DNA from 2 places in the Dactylosporangium sp. NPDC005555 genome. Region 2 is predicted to be linked to the other one. Evidence: riboswitches for the same ligand, from Rfam matches in the RefSeq annotation. Region 2 holds a riboswitch; the other holds the start of a gene.

What was found. Region 2 has a riboswitch for S-adenosylmethionine ahead of thrC (threonine synthase). Riboswitches for the same ligand answer to the same signal wherever they lie in the genome.
Region 1: another riboswitch for S-adenosylmethionine. It lies ahead of ABZS58_RS20430 (aminotransferase class V-fold PLP-dependent enzyme); the one in region 2 lies ahead of thrC (threonine synthase).

The regions. Positions count from the first base shown of each region.
Region 1 is NZ_JBEXDG010000016.1:144,063-151,191, forward strand. It holds gene ABZS58_RS20415 (AI-2E family transporter) at 1-582, opposite strand, end outside; gene ABZS58_RS20420 (co-chaperone GroES) at 701-1,051, shown strand; gene ABZS58_RS20425 (PrsW family intramembrane metalloprotease) at 1,042-2,604, opposite strand; SAM riboswitch class IV at 2,637-2,753, shown strand; gene ABZS58_RS20430 (aminotransferase class V-fold PLP-dependent enzyme) at 2,766-3,956, shown strand; partial or broken gene ligD (non-homologous end-joining DNA ligase) at 4,069-4,875, opposite strand; gene ligD (non-homologous end-joining DNA ligase) at 4,868-5,809, opposite strand; gene ABZS58_RS20445 (Ku protein) at 5,906-6,895, shown strand; gene ABZS58_RS20450 (hypothetical protein) at 6,892-7,129, opposite strand, start outside.
Region 2 is NZ_JBEXDG010000022.1:37,236-44,364, forward strand. It holds gene ABZS58_RS24700 (AAA family ATPase) at 1-330, opposite strand, end outside; gene ABZS58_RS24705 (alpha/beta fold hydrolase) at 415-3,171, shown strand; gene ABZS58_RS24710 (ABC transporter permease) at 3,168-4,049, shown strand; gene ABZS58_RS24715 (hypothetical protein) at 4,086-4,556, shown strand; gene ABZS58_RS24720 (glucosyl-3-phosphoglycerate synthase) at 4,537-5,451, opposite strand; SAM riboswitch class I at 5,553-5,691, shown strand; gene thrC (threonine synthase) at 5,702-6,970, shown strand.

The sequences.
Region 1 (7,129 bases), on a different contig from region 2:
GGTGGCGTCGAGCTGGCTGCCGTTGAGGTGCAGCGGGCCGGTGGTGAGCCAGCCCTGGATCTGGTTGACGCCGACGGAGGCCTTGTCGGCCAGGGCCGGGAAGCCGTCGACGAACTCGGAGACCACGAGGGTGAGGACGCCGGCGACGGCGGCCAGGCCCGTGATGAGGACCAGGAACGCGGCCAGGGACGGTGGCAGCTTCACCCGGCGGCGCAGGAAGCCCATCATCGGCGCGAGCAGCGCGGACAGCAGCAGCGCGATGCTCAGTGGGATGAGGACGGTCCTGAGGCGGCTGACGAGGAAGAGCAGGACGGCCAGCGCGGCGATGAGGACGAGCAGCCGCCATGACCAGGCGGCGGTGATGCGCAGCCCGTGCGGGACCTCGGCGTCGTCGCGGCTCATTGTCGAATGGTGACCCGTCGAAGCGTGACCCGTCGAAGCGTGACCGTCCTCCAGGGCGGGCGGTGGATCCTCCGGAGCCGGCGAAGCGGCCGCGGCCTCCTCCCGCTCGATGCGGGCCTTCTCGAGGCGTTGCTCATAGGCCCGCCGGAGGTTGACGCGCACCTGATCGAACCGGCCCACGGAACCCCCCTTGACGACGCGAGCGGACTCCCCACCGTAGACCGGGTCCGGCGGCGATGGCACGTACCCAGGCGGTAGCGTCGCATCCGTGACAGCCCAGCCAGCCGCCGGCTACCCGGTGACCACCGCCCCGCCCGTCGTGTCCGATGTGGAAGGGGGCCTGCCGATCCGGTTGCTGCACGACCGGGTCCTCGTGCGGCTCGAAGGCGCCGAGGGCGAGCGCCGGCACGTGTCCGGCATCGTGATCCCGGCGACGGCGTCGGTGGGACGGCGCCTGTCGTGGGCGACGGCGGTCGGCGTGGGCCCCAACGTGCGGTCGATCGTGTCCGGCGACAGGGTGCTGTTCGACCCGGAGGACCGCTCCGAGGTCGAGCTGCAGGGCCGCGACTACGTGCTGCTGCGGGAGCGTGACGTGCACGCCGTCGCGGCCCGCCGGGTGGAGCCGGACTCGACCGGGCTCTATCTGTAGGGGTAGGGATAGGGCCAGTACACCGGCGGCTGCGGCACCATGACCGGGACCGGCACGACCGGAGTGGGCGGAGCGGCGAGCACCCGGACCATCCCGTCCGGGAAGGTGATGTGATACCTGCTGCCGTCCCACACCGCGAGCGGCGCCTGCGGATCGCGGCCGATGAAGACCTGGCGGTAGGCCGCGAGCGCCGTGAGCAGCTGCCGCTCCTCGGCGAGGGCCTCCATCCGGCGCTCCGGTGTCTTGTCGAGGCCGCGGTACAGCCCGTCGCGCAGCAGCGCGAGCTTCGTCGCGTCGAACTGGAACGCCCGCATCGCCTTGGCGCCCGGGTCGCCGGCGACCCGCTTGGCCCACCGGCGGGCGGAGAGCCGGCGGCCGAGGGTGCCCAGGGCGGCCACCTCCGGCGGTGAGAACCAGCCGGCCCGCGCGTACTCGGTGAGCATCCGCTCGGTCAGCTTGCCCTCGTTGGAACGCTGCCACAGGGCGAAGCCGACCATGCACAGGAAGATCGGCATCATGACGGCGAAGTACCCGTACAGCAGCACCCAGGCGCTGGCGGAGGCCGTGACCGACATGAGGTTCCACGACCCGTGCAGCAGCATCGCGAGCAGCAGCCCGGCGATCGGCGCGAGCCACCGGACCGCCTTCGTCGAGCTGCGGGAGGCCAGGCCGAGCCCGATGCCGGTCATGGAGGTGAACAGCGGGTGCGCGAAGCCGGTCATCAGGATGCGCACCACGAAGATCGCGACGAGGGCGACCGCCCCGTTGACCGGTCCGGCGTCCTCGGCGGTGTCCGCGTAGCCCTTGAAGCCCAGGTACAGGATGTTCTCGACCATCGCGAAGCCCGTCGCGGAGAGTCCGCAGTACACGATGCCGTCGATCAGACCGGAGAACGCACGCGGGCGCCGCCAGAACAGCAGGATCGGCCCGAGCGCCTTCATGCTCTCCTCGATGAAGGGCGCGACCACGACCGCCACGATCGCGTCAGACAGGCCGAGCTTGTCGGCGAGCACCCCGCCCGCGGTGTTGACCACCAGCGCGACGGCGGTGGCGACGCACGCCCCCCATCCGAAGACGAAGACGAGATAGCGCACGGGCTCCGGCTCGTACCGGTCGAGCCAGAGGAAACAGGCGACCAGCAGCGGCACGGGGATGACCGCGGCGCCCACGCCGATGACCAGGGCGGTCCATCCGCCGCTGAAACCGAAGAACGCCAGCAGGGCCACGCCGCAGGCCGCGATCCCGCCCATGACGCCGATGAGCGTCCAGAGGCGGCGGCGGTCGGAGCGCTTGGCGGGCGGGGCGGCGGCGAGAGCGAGGGCCGCAGTCGGATAGCGCTGCTCGCCGGTGTCGGGAGCGGACTCCTCCATCACGTTGGGCACGACGTCGGCGGCTGCCCTGTCCCAGTCCTGCACCGAGGGTTTGCCCAGGCCGACCGGATCTCCGGCGGCGGGCGCGGCGCCGGCGACCGGACCAGCCCAAGGTGACCGCTCCTGCGCGGGCGGCGAAGCGGCTGGATCCGATGGCGTCCCACTCGGCGGGAGTTCGGTCATGGGCCAACCTTAACCGCGCTACGGTGAGCACAGGTCATGAGTGCCAGCGCACAGCCCCGGCTTGCTGGCCGGCAACCCTCGCGTTCGCGGCGGGGTGCCCCGGGTGATGACACGGTCCGGCGCGCGGTGTGTCCGGGCAAGCGCGAGCGGAGGGCTCTGCCATGTCCACGATCCTGTCCCCCGGTGACGTGAAACTGCGCGACGGCCGCAGTGTCGACTTCGCCAACCTCGACATCGCCGCGACCGCCCCGTGCCTGCGGGTCGTCGCGGACGCGGTCGCCGAGCTCCTGCCGTTCTACGGCAGCGTCCACCGCGGCGCCGGCGCACTGTCGGAGCGCTGCACCCGGGAGTATGAACAGGCCAGGGAGACCGTCGCGGACTTCCTCGGCGCCCGCGACGGCGACACGGTGGTCTTCACCCGCAACACGACCGACGCGCTGAACCTCCTCGCCCGGGTGGTGCCCGAGGGCGCGGCCGTGCTCACGTTCGACGCCGAGCACCACGCCAACCTGCTGCCGTGGAAGAAGACCGTGCACCTCGACGCGCCGCGCTCGCCGCAGGAGGCCGTGGCGGCGCTGGAGGACGCATTGCGCCGGGAGCGGTGCGGGCTGGTCAGCGTGACCGCGGCCAGCAACGTGACCGGCGAGGTGTGGCCGGTCACGGCCCTCGCCGACGTCGCGCACCGCTTCGGCGCCCGGCTGGCGGTCGACGCCGCGCAGCTCGCCCCGCACGCCCCGGTCGACCTGACCGCGCTGGGTGCGGACTATGTCGCGTTCTCCGGTCACAAGGTGTACGCACCGTTCGGCGCCGGAGTGCTCGCGGGCCGCGCGGACTGGCTCGACGCCGCCGAGCCGTATCTGGCCGGGGGCGGCGCCAGTGCCCATGTCGACGACGACGCCGGCGTGCGGTGGGCGACCGGCCCGGCCCGGCACGAGGCCGGCACGCCCAACCTGCTCGGCGCGGTCGCGATCGCCGCCGCGTGCCGTGAGCTCGCCGGTGCCGACCACCCGGCGGAGCGGGCCCTGGTCGCGCGGCTGCGGGCGGGGCTGGCCGAGCTGCCGCACGTGGAGGAGCTGCGGCTGTTCGGGCCGGAGGCGCAGCGGGTCGGCATCGTGTCGTTCGCGGTGCTCGGCGAGGACCCGGGCGAGCTGGCCACGCGACTCGGCCGCGACCACGGCATCGGCGTGCGGACGGGGCTGTTCTGCGCGCACCCGCTGACCCGGCGGCTCCTGGCGGAGGCGACCGCCCGCCTCGACCCGTCGGCGCAGGCGCCGGCGCAGGCGGTCCGCGCCAGCTTCGGCCTCGGCACCACGCAGGCCCACATCGACCGGCTCCTCGCCGCCCTTCGCTGACCGGCCTCATGATCTGTGAGGACTGTTTGTCGCCCTGACGATCAAAAGATCACGGAACGGCGAGTCAGATGCGGGACAGGACGACCGACGGGGTGAGGTCGGCGATGGTGATCGCGCCTTCGGCGACCTCGTCCCAGGTCAGCGGCGCGGACACCGTGGGCATCGCGCCGGCCCGCAGCGAGTACGGCGCCACCGTCGTCTTGAACGCGTTGTTCTGACTCCAGTCGATGAAGACCTTGCCCGGCCGCAGCTGGCGGGCCATCCGCGACACGATCAGCTCCGGTCGCCGACGGGAGAGCCCGTCGGCGACGTCCTTCACGTACGCGCTGATCTCGTCGGCCGTCTCGTCGCCGGACAGCTCCGCGGTCAGCTGCATCCCCTTGCGACCGGAGGTCTTCGCGACCGTCTCCAGCCCGTCGTCCGCGAGCCGGTCCCGGACCAGGAGCGCCACCTCGAAACACGCCGGAAGCGCGGCCGGCGGGCCGGGATCGAGGTCGATCACCAGCAGGTCGGGGTTGAGCGGCTCGCCGGAGGGGGAGATCCGCCACTGCGGCGTGTGCAGCTCCAGCGCCGCGAGGTTCGCCAGCCACACCAGCGTCGCGAGCTCCTCGACCACGATGAAGTCGAGCGTCTCCCGGCCGCGGCTGGAGCCCGGCACCGGCAGCGTGACCGTGCGGACCCAGTCGGGCGTCCCGGCGGGCGCGTTCTTCTCGAAGAAGCTGTTGCCCTCGACGCCGTTCGGGTAGCGGATCCGGGTGAGCGGCCGGCCCCGCAGATGCGGCAGGAGCACCGGCGAGATCCGGGTGTAGTAGTCGATGATCTCGCCCTTGGTGAAGCCGACCTGCGGATACAGCACCTTGTCGAGGTTGGTCAGGTCGAGGTGCCGGCCCTCGACCTCGACGCGGATCTTGTCAGCCATCGTGGACGTCCGATGCGGTCAGGTCGGGGCGCATGCGCAGGAACCGCGGGAAGCGCAGCCGCCCGTCGCGCGTGCGGTGGCTGAACTTCACCTCGATGACCAGCGTCGGCTCGACCCAGATCGCGCCGCGGGCGTCCTCGCGGGGCACGGTGCCGGCGAAGGGCGACCGCGGGGTCGGCAGGTCGCGCAGCGCGTCCAGCAGCGCCTTCTCGGACGCGTTGGAGATCCCGCCGCCGACCCGGCCGCGAAACGCCAGCCCGCCACCCGGGACGCCGGCGGGGACGCCGACCAGCAGCGCGCCGAGGGCGCGTTTGCCGGGCCGCCAGCCGCCGACGACGAACTCGCAGCTCTCCTCGAGCTTGACCTTCACCCAGTCGGGCGAGCGCAGACCGGGCAGGTAGTGCGAGCCGGCCCGCTTCGCGACGACCCCTTCGAGCGCGTTGTCGCGGCTGGCGGCGACGGTCGCCGGCCCGTCGTCGAAGCACGGCGGGATGACGGCCCGAGGCCCCAGGGACAGCGCTTCGAGGATGTCTCTGCGGCTGGTGTACGACGAGGCGACCACGTCCCGGCCCGCGGCGCGCAGCACGTCGAACGCCAGATACGAGACCGGCAGGGTGAGCGCCAGGCGGGCGGCGAGTCTCGGCTCACGCACGTGCATCCGCTCGGCGAGCAGCTGAAACGAGGGTCGCCCGGCCTCGTCCAGGGTGACGACCTCGCCGTCGAGGACGGTGTCGTCGAGGCCCTCGCCGATCGCGGCGAGCTCGGGATAGGCGGCGGTCACCTCGACGCCGCTGCGCGCGTAGAAGCGGGTCGCGCCGGCGCTGATGACGGCGATCGCCCGGATGCCGTCCCACTTGAACTCATACGACCAGCCCGGCCCGGACGGTAGCGGGCCGGTCGAGGCGAGCATCGGTGCCGGCGGGCCGGTCCCCATCACCCCACGATAGTTCGCCGCGGAGTTCCTCGCGTGCGGGTCGATTCGATGCGAAGCTGGTACTTAGAGGTCAACACGCTGTGGAAGGGGATCCCCATGCGCGCGATCTGGAAAGGCGCGGTCTCCTTCGGGCTCGTGTCGATCGCCGTCCGCCTGTATTCGGCGACGGAGGAGAAGGACATCCGCTTCAACCAGGTCCACCGCGACGATGGCGGACGGATCAAATACAAGCGGGTCTGCTCCATCGACGGCGAAGAGGTCGCTTATGACGACATCGCCAAGGGGTACGACCTGGGCGGCGGCGAAATGGTGATCCTCACCGACGACGACTTCGCCGACCTGCCGCTGACGACCAGCCGGGCGATCGAGGTCCTGGAGTTCGTGCCCGCCGAGCAGGTCGACCCGATCCTCTACAACAAGGCGTACTACCTGGAGCCGGACAAGACGGCCGCGAAGCCCTACGCGCTGCTGCGCGACGCGCTCACCAACACGGAGCGGGTCGCGATCGTGAAGGTGGCGCTGCGGCAGCGCGAGCAGCTCGCGACGCTGCGGGTCCGCGAAGAGGTGCTGGTCCTCAACACGATGCTGTGGCCCGACGAGATCCGGGCGGCGAAGTTCGACATCCTCGACGAGGACGTGTCTGCGCGCCCGGCGGAGCTGGCGATGGCCGGCTCGCTGATCGAGTCGATGGCGGCCGACTTCGACCCCTCGACCTACACCGACAACTACCGCGAGGCGTTGCAGGAGGTCATCGACGCGAAGGCGGCCGGCCGGGAGGTCGTGCAGCCGGAGGAGGCCGAGGAGGCGCCGGCCGCGGCGGTCGACCTGATGGCGGCGCTGCGCGCGTCGGTCGAGCGGGCGAAGGCCGCCCGCGGCGAGTCCGCGCCGGCCGCCGCTTCCGCCGCGAAGAAGACGGCGGCGAAGAAGACCGCCGCGGCCGGGGACAGCGACGACGAGGTCGCCGAGGCGACGCCGATCAAGCGCACCGTCGCCAAGAAGGCCACGCCCGCGAAGAAGGCGACCGCGCCGAACAAGGCGACGCCCGCGAAGAAGGCCACTCCGGCGAAGGCGAGGAAGTCCGCCTAGTCGGTGGTGCGGGTGAAATAGACCGTCGCGGACGCCTTGTCCAGGAGCAGGTCGGTGCCGTCCACCCGGAGCCAGGACGGGGCGGCCGGTGCGAATGGGCGGAGGTCGTCCGGCACCTCCGGAGCCGCCGCCGCGACGGTCGCCGGCAGTGCTCCGGCCCGCTCCGGGGTCAGCACGGCGAAACCGTCCATCGTGTAGTCCATCGGGCCGATCTCCGGGCAGGACCGCGCCCGG
Region 2 (7,129 bases):
CGGCGACACGGCCGCGGCGATCGCGGCCGGCCCGGCCAGCGTCACCGAGGTCGCGGCCCGCAGCGGCGCCGCCGACACCGTCACCTGCCCGCCGTCGCGCAGGCCGAGGTTGCCCAGCAGGAGGTCGTCGGCGTAGAGCAGGGCGCGGCTGGCGCCGGCCCCGGCGACGGCGGCGATCCCGGCGGACTCGCGGCGGCCGGTGAGCGTGACCGGGTCGCCGGCGCGCAGGCCCAGCGCGGACAGGACCTCGGGGTGGAGCCGGACCACGCCGCGGCGGGCGTCCAGGGCCGCGGGGCGCAGGCTGGCGGTGAGCGTCAAGGTCGCGGCCACCCACCGAGCGTATAACCCTGCCGCTTGCTGTGAACCTGCTGAGGAATTCGCCAGAGCGCAACATCCGTTGCGTACGTTTGGCCGATGCGTCTCTTACCGCGTCTCGACCGGCGCAGGGTCATCGCCGGCTCGGTGGTCGCCCTGCTGCTGGCCGGTCTGGTCGGCTGGGCGGTCGTCCCGTCGCCCGCCACGTTCCGCACCGAGGAGCAGCGCATCACGGTGCGCACCGGGCCCGACGACGCGACCGAGGTGACGCTCGACACGACGCTGTACCTGCCGAAGAAGAGCGGCAAGAAGCCGGCGATCCTGCTCGCCCACGGCTTCGGTGGGACGAAGCAGAGCGTGAAGTCCGACGCCGAGGACTTCGCCGACCTTGGCTACGCGGTGCTGACCTGGACCGCGCAGGGCTTCGGGCGCTCCACCGGCGAGATCCACATCGACAGCCCGGACTGGGAGGTCAAGGACGCCCAGCGCCTGCTGGACTGGCTCGCGGCCCGTCCCGACATCCAGACCGACGCGGCGGGCGACCCCCGGGTGGCGGCGGTCGGCGGCTCGTACGGTGGCGCCCTCGCCCTCCTGCTCGCCGCGCAGGACAAGCGGGTGGACGCGATCGTCCCCATGATCACGTGGAACGACCTGTCGCGGGTGTTCCTGCCCGAGTCGACCGGCAAGGGTCCGTCGGGCGGCGTGTTCAAGAAGCAGTGGGCGGGCCTGTTCTTCGGCTCCGGCAACGCGGATCCGATCAGCTCCCTCACGGGAGGGGTCGACGCCCCGCAGCGGACCCCGGCCGGGGACGCCCAATGCGGCCGGTTCGCCAGGGACGTCTGCGAGGCGTACCTCGACATCGCCACCACCGGCAAGGCCGACGAGGACGCCGTCGCGCTGCTGCGCAGGTCCAGTCCCGCGCCCGTCCTGGACCGGATCAAGGCGCCCACGCTGCTCATCCAGGGGCAGGTCGACACGCTGTTCCCGCTGAGCGAGGGCGACGCCAACGCCCGTGGCATCGCCGCCACCGGCACGCCCGTCCGGGTCGCGTGGTTCACCGGCGGGCACGACGGCGGCACCGGGCCGCAGTCCGAGGTCGACCGGCTGCGGTACCTGACGGCGCAATGGCTCGACCACTACGTCAAGGGCAACGGCAAGGCACCGGAGAACAGCTTCACCTACTCGCGGGTATCCGGTCTCAACGCCCAGGGCCGCGGGCTCGTCACCACCGCGTCGTCGACGTCGACCTACCCGGGCATCGCCGGCACCTCCACCGAGAGCGTGCCCCTCACCGGCGGCCCCACCGGCATCGCCAACCCGCCCAACGGCAACCCCGCCGCGATCTCGTCGCTGCCCATCGCCGGCCTCGCCAGCCTCCTCGGCAGCGGCGTGTCCGTCGAGATCCCCGGCCAGCACGCCGACTTCACGTCCGCGCCGCTGACCGCGCGCCTCGACGCGGCCGGCGCGCCGACGGTCCGCATCCGGGCCGCGTCGCCGACCGGCGAGGCCGTGCTGTTCGTCAAGCTCTACGACGTGCCCGCGAAGGGCGCCGCGTCGATCCCCGACGGGCTCATCGCGCCGGTCAGGCTCACCGGCCTGCCGAAGGACATCGCCGACGCGCAGCCCGTCACCGTCACGCTGCCCGCCGTCGTGCACCGGTTCGAGGCCGGCAGCAGCGTCCGGGTCACCGTCGCCACCGCCGACACCGCGTACTTGTCGCCGCCCGACCCGGTCGTCTACCAGGTCGCCGTCGACGGCGCGCTGACCCTGCCGAACATCGCCGGCACACCGCTCGCCAACCCCGACGTCATCTGGCGCTACGTCCTCGCCGCGCTCGTCGCCGTGATCGCGGTCGGCCTGATCGTCGCGATCCTCGTCGCGCGCGGCCGGGCCCGGCGGATCGAACGCCGCGTCGACACCGACCTCGTCGACACGCCGCTGGTCGTGCGGGGGCTGCGCAAGACGTACGGGGACTTCGTCGCCGTCGCCAAGGTCGACTTCACCGTCGAGCGCGGCCAGGTCGTCGGCCTCCTCGGCCCCAACGGCGCCGGCAAGACCACGTCGCTGCGGGTCCTGATGGGGCTCACCCGGCCCAGCCAGGGCGAGATCTTCGTCTTCGGCCACCAGCTCCTGCCGGGCGCCCCGGTCCTGTCCCGGGTCGGCGCCCTGGTGGAAGGGCCGGGCTTCCTTCCGCACCTCACCGGTCTGCGGAATCTCCAGCTGTACTGGGCGGCGACCGGCCGGCCTTCCGACGATGCGCATCTCGACGAGGCGCTCGACATCGCGGGCCTCGGCACGGCCGTCAACCGGCGGGTCAACACCTACAGCCATGGCATGCGGCAGCGCCTCGCCATCGCCCAGGCCATGCTCGGCCTGCCCGAGCTGCTCGTCCTGGACGAGCCCACCGACGGGCTCGACCCGCCGCAGATCGCCGAGATGCGCAAGGTGCTGCGCCGGTACGCGACCGGCGGCCGCGCGGTCCTGGTCTCCAGCCACCTGCTCGCCGAGGTGGAGCAGACCTGCACCGACGTCGTCGTCATGCACCGCGGCGAGGTCGTCGCGACCGGCAAGGTCGACGACATCGTCGGCGACTCGCCCACCGTCCAGCTCGACGTGTCCGACGTGGACGCCGCTTCGAAGGTGCTCGAAGAGCTCGACGGGGTCCGCTCGGTCACCGCCTCCGGCGGCAACGGCGGCCTGGTCGTCAACCTCGACGGCGTGCCCCGATCGGAGGTCGTCGCGGCGCTGGTGCGAGCCGGCGTCGGGATCGACCGGGTGACGCCGCGGCGGCGGCTCGAAGACGCGTTCCTGTCGCTCGTCGGCGGCGACACCAAGGCCAGTGGGGAGCGGTCATGACAACTTCGTCCGTGGACGTCATCGGCGGTGCGCCGGGCTACAAGCCGGGCGCGACCCTCTCGCTGTGGACGGAGATCCGCCGGCAGGCGGCCCGTCGCCGCACCCAGATGGCACTGGGCTTCATGGTCCTGCTGCCGCTGATCATCCTGGTCGCCTTCCAGCTCGACAACGGCGGCGGCGACGGCGAGGGCGGCAACGGCGGCGAGTTCTCCCGCCTGTCGGACCTGGCCACGGCCGGCGGCGCCAACTTCACCCTCTTCACCCTGCTGGTGTCCTCGGGCTTCCTGCTGGTCGTGGTCGTCGCCCTCTTCTGCGGCGACACCGTGGCCAGCGAGGCGTCGTGGGGGAGCCTGCGGTATCTGCTGGCGATGCCCGTCCCGCGGGCCCGGCTGCTCGGCGTCAAGGTGACCGCGGCGCTGCTCTACTGCCTCGTCGCGGTGCTGATCCTGGTCGGCACGGCCATGCTGGTGGGCACCCTGCGCTATGGCTGGGCGCCGCTCAACGCGCCGATCGGTGGGGAGATCGCCGCCGGCACCAGCGTCGTGCGGCTGCTGGAGATCGTCGGCTACCTGTGCGTCTCGCTCCTGGTGGTGGCGTCCCTGGCGTTCCTGCTGTCGGTGTCCACGGACGCCCCGCTCGGCGCCGTCGGCGGTGCGGTCCTGCTGCAGATCCTGTCCAACATCCTGGACCAGATCACGGCGCTGGGCACGATCCGCAACTTCCTGCCGACCCACTACGGTGACGCGTGGCTCGGCCTGCTGTCCACCCCGCTGCAGACCGACGACATGGTGAAGGGCGGCATCGCGTCCCTGGCGTACGCCACCGTCTTCTTCTCCCTCGCGTGGTGGCGCTTCCTGCGCAAGGACGTGGTGAGCTGAACGGGATTCGCGTACTGACCGGTAGGGTGCCGGTCCATGCGAATCTCGGCGCTCCGCGGTGCGTGGCTGCTCGTCCTCGGCCTCGCGGCGCTCTCCGCCACCCTCTACTACGACCAGGCCAACATCGCGGCCTGGACCACCTACATCGCCTCGTCCAACGCGATGAACGGCCCCGCCGAGGCCCTCACCGCGCAGATCTTCACAATGGTCGGCGCGGTCGCCTCGGCGGCGGTCGCGGTGCTGGTCACGCTGTGCGCGCTGCTGTTCGCCACCGGCCGTTCCGTCGGCCACTGGGCGCTGCGGCTGACCGTGGTGCTCACGTTCGTGCTGCTGTCGCTGGTCGCGATGGTCGTGGTGGTCGCGACGCTGACGGGTGAGCCGCCGACCGCCGTGATCGACACTCCGCTGTGGCTGCTCCTGGCCGAGTGGGCCGCCGTCGTGACCGCCCTCGTGGGCGCGGGCATCACCACCTCCACCCTGTGGCAGTTCACCCCTGAGCCCGTGTAGCGCGCATCGGCGGGCGGTCGGGGTGGGCGACGTCGTGATCGACCGGGGTCGCCGTGTCGCCGTGCCTGGCGAACTGGGTGAGGGTCGGCCAGATCGGCGTGCCCGGCGTGACCCTGGTGTGGATGGTCCGCAGGATCGTCGCGGCCATCCGGCCCAGGGCCGCGGTGTCCTGGTGGCCGTGGGTGCGCTGGCCGAGGTCGACCTGGGCGATCGCGTCGAGCCCGGCGGTGCGGTAGGTGTCGATGAGCAGGCCCGTTTCGACGCCGTACCCGGCCGCGAAGGGCAGCGACTCCAGCAGCGAGCGGCGGGCCGCGTACTCGCCGGCGAGGGGCTGCACCACGCCGGCGAGCTCGGGGAAGTACGCGTTGAGCAGCGGCCGTGCGGCGAGTTCGGTGACCCGCCCGCCGCCGGAGGCGGACACGTCCAGCAGCGGCCGGTCGTAGAACGCCTTCACCATGAGGGTGGCCGGGTCCTCCAGCAGCGGGCCGAGAAGCCCGGTGACGAAGTGCGGCTGGAAGTCGGTGAGGTCGGCGTCGACGTACACCAGGATGTCGCCACTGGTGACCGCGAGGGCCTTCCAGAGCACCTCACCCTTGCCGGGCCGGGATCCGGTCCCGGGGAGGATGTCGTCGCGGTGGTGGACGGTGGCTCCCGCCTGCCGGGCGACCTCGGCGGTGCGGTCCACGGAGCCGGAGTCGACGACGATCACCTCGTCGACGAGCGGCATGAGGGTGCGCACACCGGTGACGATCTCCCCGACGGTCGGCTCCTCGTCCAACGCCGGCAGCACCACGCTGATCCGGGTGCCGCCCTTACGGCGCTGAAGGTCGGCGAGGGTCCAGTCGCGCCAGGTCGAGGTGCGCTTGGCGAACCAGGCGGCCGCGTCGGAATGCATGAGTGAAACCGTAGTCAGGTCCATCTCGTGAGATGACTCATACGACGCCACCCGTGTCGGCCCTTACACTCGAAGTCGAAACACGCTCGTCACAACTGAATACCTCATCCAGAGGGGCAGAGGGATACGGCCCGATGAAGCCCCGGCAACCCCTGCGACGCGTCTCGACGTTGAGGCCGGTCGCGGTAGGTGCCAAATCCGTCCCGGTGCGCAAGGCCATGCACCTGGGGAAGATGAGAGGAAGGCCTCCATGACCTCGACGCTCAGCGTCTTCACCGACTCTCCCGCCCGCCACCTGGTCTGCCGTGGCTGTGGGGCGCAGTTCCCGCTCGCGGCGCAGCACGCCTGTTATGAGTGTTTCGGCCCCCTCGAGGTGGGCTATGACGCCGAGGCGCTCTCCCGGGTCACCCGGGAGCAGATCGAGGCGGGTCCGCAGAACATCTGGCGCTATGCGCCGCTCCTGCCCGTCGGCACCGACCCCGACAGCCGCGTGACGCTCGACCCGGGGCTGACCCCCCTGATCAAGGCCGATCTGCTGGCCAGGGAGCTCGGCATCACCGGTCAGCTGTGGGTCAAGGACGACTCGGCCAACCCGACCCACTCGTTCAAGGACCGGGTCGTCTCGGTGGCGCTGACGGCCGCGAAGGCGCTGGGCTTCACCCGCTACTCGTGCGCCTCCACGGGCAACCTGGCCAACTCGGTCGCCGCGCACGCCGCGCGCGCCGGGGTGCCGTCGACCGTGTTCATCCCGTCGGACCTGGAGCCCGGCAAGGTCGTGATGAGCGCCGTCTACGGCGGGGATGTCGTCGCGATCGAAGGGTCCTACGACGACGTCAACCGGCTCTGCTCGGAGCTGACGGAGACCGACGAGTTCGAGGACACCGCGTTCGTCAACGTCAATGTCCGGCCGTTCTACGCCGAGGGCTCCAAGACGCTGGGATATGAGGTCGCCGAGCAGCTCGGCTGGCGCATCCCGGCGCAGGTCGTCATCCCGATGGCCAGCGGCGAGCTGCTCACCAAGATCGACAAGGCGTTCAGCGAGCTGGTCGAGATCGGGCTCGTGCCGGACACGGAGTGGACGGTGTTCGGGGCGCAGTCCGCGGGGTGCAACCCGATCGCGGTCGCGCTGCACAAGGGCACCGACGAGATCGTCCCGGTCAAGCCGACCGGCATCGCCAAGTCGCTCAACATCGGCGACCCGGCCGCGGGGGTCTACGCACTGGAGTCGGTGCGCCGGACCGGCGGCTGGATGGAATACGTGGACGACGACGAGATCCGCGCCGGCATCGAGCTGCTCGCCCGCACCGCGGGCGTCTTCGCCGAGACCGCCGGTGGGGTCACCGCCGCGGTGCTGAAGAAGCTGGTGGAGACCGGCAGGCTCGACCCGGCGAAGGAGACGGTCATCTTCAACACCGGCGACGGGCTGAAGACCCTCGATGCGGTCGCCGGCAGGGTCGGCCCATCGCACCGGGTGAAGCCCTCGCTGAAGTCCGTGCGCGAGGCCGGGCTTTTGAGCTGACGGCTGATTTTTTTGCGCAACCAGTTGACAGCTGTCACGGACGGTGTCGGATCGGCTGCGATCGAGAGAGCGCTTCCACGCTCGGACGAGGGGCTCCTCAGCCGATCGACGGAGGCGACCGCGACGCAGCGTGATCACGGTCGAGCCGAGCGTCTCGAA